Regions from separate parts of the Erwinia sp. GW821-FHT03D09 genome, predicted to be linked through region 2. Evidence: predicted binding sites of a transcription regulator. Region 2 holds the regulator's gene; each other region holds the start of a gene.

Region 1 (2,205 bases), on a different contig from region 2:
TCCCGGCACCATTTTCCCCCATCAACGCATGGACCTCTCCGGCATGGCAGTCGAAGCTGATGTCCTGCAGTGCCTTCACGCCGGGAAAGGTTTTACCAATGCCGTGAAAGCTGAGATAAGCGGGTTCTCTGGTCATATCACTCCCCTGAAACGGTGTTGGACGGTAACCGTGTTATACGTCCCGTAATACAAATAATCAGACCGTGGGCCGACCGTTGCAGCGATCGACCCACATAAAGTGACGTTGTCACTGAAAACGCATTACATCAGCCCTTTCTTAGCCAGCTCGGCCTTGAAGTTGTCACGAGTGATCAGCACCACCTCGGTCACTTCGGTAAACTTCGCCGGCTCCGCGCCGTTGGTCACCCAGTCATGCAGCATTTTGATACTGCGGTAGCCGTGAACGTCCGGGCTTGGCAGCAGCGAGCCGTAGAAGCCGGTGGCCTGGCCTTTTGACAGTTCGCTGACCGCATCCACGCCGTTGATACCGATGCCGATAACGTTAGGCGCCTTGAAGCCCTGGCCTTCTGTTGCGCGCACGCCGCCGAGCACGGTGTTGTCATTCATGCCGACAATCAGCCAGTTTTTCACTTCAGGATGCTGAACCAGCAGCGAGTTACCGGCATCGAACGCACCGGGGATATCGTTAGATTTGGTGGGAACCTGATAAATCTGTTTTTCCGGGAATCCGGCCGCTTTCAGCGCGTCCATTGAACCACCGGTGCGGCGGCGTGCCGTATCAAGCTCGTTAGCGGTAATCGCCATTACTGCGGTGTCTTTGACGTCCCAGCCGCGCTTCTGCATCTCCTTATACAGCTCCTGCCCCTGACGCTCGCCGATTTTGGTCGCTGCCATCATCACCAGCGGTACGGTGTCCATCGGCTTACCTTTGGCAGTGACGAACTGATCATCCACCGCGATCACCTTCAGATCGTAGCTGCGTGCTTTGGCCATAATGGCTGAACCCAGCTTCGGGTCCGGAGTGCAGATAACGAAGCCTTTGGCACCGCTGGCCGCCAGGCTGTCGATGGCGTTAAGGGTTTTCTCTCCGTCCGGCACGGCAATTTTGATCACCTCAAAGCCCAGCTCCTGGCCTGCTTTGTCTGCGAACTTCCATTCGGTCTGGAACCAGGGTTCTTCCGGCTGTTTCACCAGAAAACCGAGTTTCATTGTCTCTGCAATAGCGGATTGTGACATAACGGCAGCAAGGCTGATTGCGGCCAGTGCTTTAGTAAATTTGTGCATGAGGCTCTCCGGCTCAGTGCCCGCTTTTGACGGGGTTGTGTAAACGGTAACAATCGGAAGATGGAATAATTAAAATTTTATAAACAGCAAGTTATCTAAAACCGTCGTATTTTTTACTGCGGCGGTTAATTAGTTTTACCCACATACAAACGGAAATTTGTAGAGCGCTATCACACACTGAAATTACAGGCGTTTTGTCCATGCATTCAGCTGTTTTAACCGGAAAGTAACATTTGAAGCGCATCACATAACCGCATCTGATGGCAGAAAAGTGCATATTTGCAGCCACTCACACCTAACCGCTTCTGCGCCATGTTCTCAGGATAGAGAGACTTGACTATCGTCTCTGGAGAATAACTATGAACAAGGGTGCCATAACCCTCGGTCTGGATTTTGGCAGCGACTCGGTTCGGGCGCTGGCGGTGGAATGTGCCAGCGGACGGGAACTGGCGAAGCACGTAGTTGCCTATCCGCGCTGGCGGGAGGGCCGCTACTGCCAGCCCAACCGCAATCAGTTCCGCCACCATCCTGCGGATTACATCGAAGCGCTGGAACAGGTCATCCGTGACGTTGTCACTCAGCTCGGGAGCGACAGCCAGAATGTGGTTGGGATTGGCGTGGACTCTACAGGCTCTACGCCTGCGCCAATCGATCGTGAAGGCAGGGTTCTGGCGCTGCGGCCCGAATTTGCCGATAACTCCAATGCGATGTTCGTGCTGTGGAAGGATCACACCGCGATTGAAGAGGCAGAAGCTATCACCCGCCTGTGCCGCAGCGGCGAGTTTGAGGATTACTCACGCTATATCGGCGGGGTTTACTCCTCAGAATGGTTCTGGGCCAAAATTCTGCACGTCAGCCGCGAAGATGCCGCAGTGCGTGAAGCCGCCGCCTCGTGGATTGAGCTGTGCGACTGGGTTCCGGCTTTGCTCAGCGGTACCACCGCCCCCGCCGTTCTGCGCC
Region 2 (2,205 bases):
CCACTGCTTAGCGAATTCAGCCACACGCTGCAGGCACTCAACCTGCCGCTGCAATCTGCCTGGCATTACAGCGTTGTGTGGTCCAGATACTCCCCGCTTACCCATCATTCGCGGCAACTGCTGGAGCTGGTCCTGGATATCTGCCGTAACGCTGGCGAAAACAGACATGAAACCGACATTAATCAGTGAGACGGGCGCGTCGCCGAGCAACGGCCTTCCGCCCCACTTTCCCGGCAATAAAAAGACTATGTAGTAATTTTGCACTATGCTGAAGCGAGACAACATGACACAACACAAGACAGCCAGGTCAAGCTGTGCTACAAACGGTGCTGTATTATTATTCTGGCATTGCAATGCATGGTGAAAACGGGACAACAGGATGAGTCAGACTCTTAATGGTATTGCCCGTTTGATTTTCCTATGGGAAGCGCCTGACAGGGAATTCCGTCCCTGTTTACCCAAAATATTTCAAAAAGCAGTTAACATTTCTGCAACCTGAGTGATAAAAGGGTATATTTAGGCTCGATTACAATAGAGGATAACAGCGAATGGTTCTCGGCAAACCGCAAACAGACCCAACCCTCGAATGGTTCCTGTCACATTGCCATATTCACAAATATCCATCCAAAAGCACTCTGATCCATCAGGGTGAAAAGGCAGAAACCCTCTACTACATCGTCAAAGGCGCAGTAGCGGTGCTGATCAAGGATGAAGAAGGTAAAGAAATGATTCTTTCCTACCTCAATCAGGGCGACTTTATTGGCGAACTGGGCCTTTTCGAAGAGGGCCAGGAGCGAAGCGCGTGGGTGCGCGCTAAGAGTGCCTGTGAAGTAGCTGAAATCTCCTACAAAAAATTCCGCCAGTTGATTCAGGTTAACCCTGACATTCTGATGCGTCTTTCTTCGCAGATGGCACGCCGTCTGCAGGTCACTTCTGAGAAAGTGGGTAACCTCGCCTTCCTTGATGTAACCGGTCGTATTGCACAAACCCTGCTTAATCTGGCCAAACAGCCGGATGCCATGACCCACCCGGATGGTATGCAGATCAAGATCACCCGCCAGGAGATTGGCCAGATCGTTGGCTGTTCTCGTGAAACCGTGGGGCGTATTTTGAAAATGCTGGAAGATCAAAACCTGATTTCCGCGCACGGTAAAACTATCGTGGTTTACGGTACGCGCTAAACGGTTGTGGATCTGTGGCGCGACAGCATTGTCGCGCCTTTTTTTCTGTGGTGTTGGGCATGTGGCGGAGAATCATCTATCACCCTGAAGTGAACTATGCACTGCGGCAAACGCTGGTGCTGTGTCTGCCAATAGCCGTTGGCTGGCTGCTGGGCGATCTTCGACAGGGTCTACTCTTTTCATTGGTTCCCGCCTGCTGTAACAACGCCGGTCTTGATACTCCCCATAAACGCTTTTTTAAACGCCTGATTATCGGCGGCAGCCTGTTTGCATTCTGTAGTTTTATGATCCTGTATGCCGGGGAACAGGGCGTACCGCTGCCGATCATCATGCTGGTGATGGCACTGATACTGGGCGTCACTGCGGAAATCAGTCCACTGCATGGCCGTCTGCTGCCCGCATCGCTCATTGCCGCTATTTTTACCCTCAGCCTGGCCGGAAGAATGCCCCTCTGGCAGCCGCCGCTGCTCTATATTCTCGGTACCATCTGGTACGGGCTGTTTAACTGGCTGTGGTTCCGCCTGTGGAAAGAGCAGCCGATGCGTGAAACGCTGAGCCTGCTGTATCGCGAGCTGGCCGACTACTGCGAGGCGAAATATACGCTGCTGACCCGGCTGACCGACCCGCAGACAGCCCTCCCGCCGCTGCTGGCGCGCCAGCAAAAAGCGGTGGATCTGATTAATACCTGCTATCAGCAGATGTATATGCTGTCCGCCAGCCAGGATAACCACTATCAGCGGCTGACGCGGGCCTTTCAGGTGGCACTGGACCTGCAGGAGCACATTTCCGTCAGCCTGCATCAGCCGGAAGAAGTGCAAAAACTGGTGGAACAAAGCCACGCCGAAGTGGTGATCCGTTGGAATGTGCAGACCATTGCCTCCCGCCTGCGGGTGCTGGCCGATGATATCCTCTATCATCGCTACCCTGAACGTTTTACCATGAATAAGCCGCTGCTGGCGCTGGAGAAAATCTCCCGGCAGAATAAAGACAATCCGGTGGGGAATTTCTGCTATTACCATTTCAG
Region 3 (2,205 bases), on a different contig from region 2:
ATAAAGCGATCGTTTACTTTCGTATTCGAGTTCCATGCAATTCGTACTCTGGTTGCTATCGTGATGATGTGGGGCCAATCCTAAAATAAATTATCTGAAAAAGCAGCTTTTGTTAAAAAGTAATAACAAAAGCTGGGATCTTTCTCGAAGCACTGGCGGATTTTTACGATTGAATCAGAGGAATTGTGCTAAAGCGGGTACAGCCCAGCGCACTGAGGGTGGCGGCGGTGGCGGACTGCTGGCTGAGCTTCGCTTCCGGGGCTTCGGCCAGTACCGCACGGGAAATATCGCTAAGGACATATCCGGCAAGGTTTAACAGATTCAGCGCACCCTGAAGCGGCGGCAGAGTTGGGTTAAAGGCGGCGTTTTCCGCATAGCGCCCGGCAAAGATCGTACCGTCGCTGGTTTCCAGCGCCACGCCGCTCCATGCCTGGCTGTACGGCGCATGACTGCCATTGGCTGCCGCCAGTGCCGCCTGCTCCAGCGCATCGCCACGGATCGTCATCCCGTGATCGACGTTATCCATCAGCAGGGTGGTAATTTCCAGATCGCGCGGACCAAACGCATCCGGCAGATAATCCCCAAGCGTGGCCGCCGCACGGCCCGGCAGTTCGATAGTCAGCGCCGTACCGCTGTTCAGCTCGTTCATAAACTGGCGGCAGTGGCCGCAGGGAGTGTAGTTGACGGTGATCGCTTCAAGCGCGCGTTCGCCCCGGAGCCAGGCGTGGGTAACGGCGCTCTGCTCGGCATGCACCGTTTGCTGCATGGTGGTGCCGCTGAATTCCATATTGGCACCAAACCACAGCGTGCCGCTGGCACCGCGTGCAATCGCACCCACTTTAAAATCGGACAGTGCGGCCTGTGCGCAGGCTGCGGCCAGCGGCAGCAGGGCAAAAGCCAGTTCGCTGTCGTTATAGCCGCACTGCTTTTTCAGTGTTGCCGCTTCATCGGCGCTGATGCGGGCAGAAAAATCCGCAGAAGAGATCATCGGCCGAATGGCATGCTGTAATGTTTCGGGAAGCGTGGCGAAGGCTGCCAGGAATCTTGGATGCATTTTAGGCCTCTTTATGCTGAATGCTGGCTCATGTTAACGAGCCGGTAGCCAGTTATATGTGATCTGCATCTCTCTGTCAGTGTAATAAATGAAATTGATAAACAAAATGCGAGATCTATCGCAAGTTTTACCCCAGCCAGTGCAGCAGAACGGGAAAAATAAACGGTGCCAGCAGTGAGGTAATAATGGCGCACAGCACCAGCGCCAGCGAACTGAACGCCCCTTCCTGCGCATCCATCTCTACCGCACGGGCGGTACCAATAGCGTGCGAGGCGTTGCCAATCGCCAGCCCACGAGCGGAGGCGGCACGAACCTGCAACAGGTTCAGCAGCATATGGCCAAATACCGCGCCGAGTACCCCGGCCATCAGCACGCAGATTGCGCTGATCGCCGGTATTCCGCCCAGTGAACCGGACACCGCCATGGCGATCGGCGTGGTGACTGATTTCGGCAACAGGGTCGCGGCGATCTCGGGCGTGGCACCGAGCCACAGGGCAATTGCAGTCCCGGAGACCATCGCGGTGATACTGCCGATAAAGCAGACGCTGATAATCGACTTCCAGCGGGCGCGGATCTGATGCATCTGCTGATACAGCGGCAGCGCAAGGGCGACCACGGCGGGCTGCAGCAGGCCGTTAAGGATGGCGCTACCCTGGAAATAGCGGGTGTAGGGGATCTGCAACAGCAGCAGCAGCGGAATGATCACCGCCATGGCGATCAGCAGGGGATTCACAATGGAGATTTTGACCCGAGCGGCAAGCTGACGCGCCGCCAGAAACACCACGACCGTTAACGGAATGGACCACCACATATCACTCATCACGTTCTCCCTGCGGAGCCAGCGGCTGGCGGTGCATACGCTGTGAAAGAACGCCAACGGTCACCAGCACAATCAGCGTGCTGACCAGGCAGGAAACCACAATAGGGCCAAACTGTGCGGTGAGAATATCCATGTCATTCATCACGCCGACGCTAATCGGCACGAACAGCAGCGCCATATAGCGAATAAACAGGCTACAGCCGGGCCTGACCCACTCAACGGGAAGGATTTGCGTAGCCAGCAGGGCGAACAGCACCAGCATGCCGATAATACTGCCGGGAATGGTGACGGGAAGCAGGCTGGAAATGCCGATACCCACATACAGGCAGAG
Region 4 (2,205 bases), on a different contig from region 2:
GATCATCCCAATGTTTGTTTGTGGGAGTGGGAAATGAAGCCATTTTTGCGCTGGTGTTTCGTTGCAACAGCTTTAACGCTGGCAGGATGTAGCAACACCAATTGGCGTGAGAACGAAATTTTGGCAGTTCCGCTGCAGCCTACGCTGCAACAGGAAGTTATTCTTGCTCGCATGGAACAAATTCTTGCCAGTCGGTCTTTGACCGATGATGAACGCGCACAGCTGTTATATGAGCGCGGAGTGTTGTATGATAGTTTAGGTTTGAGAGCGCTGGCGCGGAATGACTTTTCTCAGGCGCTATCTATCAGACCGGATATGCCCGAAGTATTCAATTACTTAGGCATATATTTAACGCAGGCAGGCAACTTTGATGCTGCCTATGAAGCGTTTGATTCTGTACTTGAGCTTGATCCAACTTACAATTATGCGTACTTAAATCGCGGTATCGCCCTTTACTACGGCGGTAGATTTAAACTAGCGCAAGATGATCTGCAGGCGTTTTATCAAGGCGATCCTAACGATCCCTTCCGCAGCCTGTGGCTGTATCTCACTGAGCGTGAGATCGACACAGAACAGGCCAAAGTTTCGCTGAAGCAGCGTTACGACAAAGCGGTAAAGGACCAATGGGGATGGAATATTGTCGAGTTCTACCTGGGCGACATCAGCGAAAAAACGCTGAAGGAGCGCCTCCAGGCAGACGCAACGGATAACACTTCGCTCGCTGAACATCTCAGTGAAACCAACTTCTATTTAGGTAAGTACTACCTAAGTCTGGGGGAGAAGGACAACGCAGAAGCGTTGTTCAAGCTGACGGTCGCTAACAACGTTCATAACTTTGTTGAGCACCGATATGCATTGTTGGAGCTGGCGCTACTCGGCCAGACACAAGACGATTTATCAGAATCCGACCAGCAATAGCTGACGAACTTTTATTGCCTGAACTTTGAAAAGTCATCATCTTCGCGGATGAGGGCATTTCTGTTCGTCGAAACCACTAATTTGAGCCGGTTCACACTTTTTGATGAAAATGACTGAGAATTTTCACGACGAGTTATGTAGACTGGCCGCCGAAATCTACGAGGCACGTGTACTACATGACTGATATTCAAACCACTTTTTCTGACCTTGGCCTGAACGCTGACATCCTTGAATCACTGAACGGTATGGGCTACGTGAAGCCTTCCCCAATCCAGGCTGAGTGTATTCCTCACCTGCTGGCGGGCCGCGATGTTCTGGGTATGGCGCAGACCGGGAGTGGTAAAACTGCGGCATTCTCCCTGCCGCTGCTAAACAACATTGATCCAACTGTTAAAGCACCACAGATTCTGGTGCTGGCACCGACCCGCGAACTGGCGGTTCAGGTAGCTGAAGCTGTAACCGAATTCTCTAAACATATGCGTGGCATTAACGTTGTAGCCCTGTACGGCGGCCAGCGTTATGACGTGCAGCTACGCGCTCTGCGTCAGGGCCCTCAGGTTGTTGTCGGTACCCCAGGCCGTCTGCTGGACCACCTGAAGCGTGGCACTCTGGACCTGTCTAACCTGCGCGGTCTGGTACTGGACGAAGCTGATGAAATGCTGCGTATGGGCTTCATCGAAGACGTTGAAACCATCATGGCGCAGATCCCAGACGGTCATCAGACCGCGCTGTTCTCTGCAACCATGCCGGAAGCGATTCGCCGTATCACTAAACGCTTCATGAAAGATCCTCAGGAAGTGCGCATTCAGTCAAGCCTGACTACGCGTCCTGACATCAGCCAGAGCTACTGGACTGCCTATGGCCGTAAAACTGATGCGCTGACTCGCTTCCTGGAAGCTGAAGACTTCGACGCTGCAATCATCTTCGTGCGTACCAAAAACGCAACACTGGAAGTGGCTGAAGCGCTGGAGCGCAGCGGTTACAACAGCGCCGCGCTGAATGGTGACATGAACCAGGCACTGCGTGAGCAGACTCTGGAGCGTCTGAAAGATGGCCGTCTGGACATTCTGATCGCCACCGACGTTGCGGCCCGTGGTCTGGACGTTGAGCGCATCAGCCTGGTTGTAAACTACGATATCCCTATGGATGCCGAGTCTTACGTACACCGTATTGGTCGTACCGGCCGTGCTGGTCGTGCTGGCCGCGCACTGCTGTTCGTTGAGAACCGCGAGCGTCGTCTGCTGCGTAACATCGAACGCACCATGAAACTGACTATTCCTGAAGTGG

What was found. Region 2 encodes CRP, which controls carbon source genes, mostly activating them, when cyclic AMP is high. Its sites were predicted from a motif close to ATGTGANNNNNNTCACAT; they were not measured.
Region 1: the regulator CRP is predicted to act here: its motif matches at 1,477-1,494, upstream of AC07U6_RS00790 (arabinose ABC transporter substrate-binding protein).
Region 3: the regulator CRP is predicted to act here: its motif matches at 1,111-1,128, upstream of cdd (cytidine deaminase).
Region 4: the regulator CRP is predicted to act here: its motif matches at 998-1,015, upstream of yrbN (protein YrbN).

What each region holds. Positions count from the first base shown of each region.
Region 1 is NZ_JBWKUK010000001.1:147,506-149,710, reverse strand. It holds gene araG (L-arabinose ABC transporter ATP-binding protein AraG) at 1-136, opposite strand, end outside; gene AC07U6_RS00790 (arabinose ABC transporter substrate-binding protein) at 262-1,245, opposite strand; gene AC07U6_RS00785 (ribulokinase) at 1,605-2,205, shown strand, end outside.
Region 2 is NZ_JBWKUK010000002.1:246,863-249,067, reverse strand. It holds gene AC07U6_RS02855 (LysR substrate-binding domain-containing protein) at 1-189, shown strand, start outside; gene crp (cAMP-activated global transcriptional regulator CRP) at 549-1,181, shown strand; gene AC07U6_RS02845 (YccS/YhfK family putative transporter) at 1,241-2,205, shown strand, end outside.
Region 3 is NZ_JBWKUK010000003.1:216,113-218,317, forward strand. It holds gene AC07U6_RS04200 (NAD-dependent malic enzyme) at 1-36, opposite strand, end outside; gene cdd (cytidine deaminase) at 164-1,054, opposite strand; gene AC07U6_RS04210 (CidB/LrgB family autolysis modulator) at 1,182-1,874, opposite strand; gene AC07U6_RS04215 (CidA/LrgA family protein) at 1,867-2,205, opposite strand, start outside.
Region 4 is NZ_JBWKUK010000012.1:99,756-101,960, forward strand. It holds gene nlpI (lipoprotein NlpI) at 34-918, shown strand; gene yrbN (protein YrbN) at 1,028-1,102, shown strand; gene AC07U6_RS13890 (DEAD/DEAH family ATP-dependent RNA helicase) at 1,095-2,205, shown strand, end outside.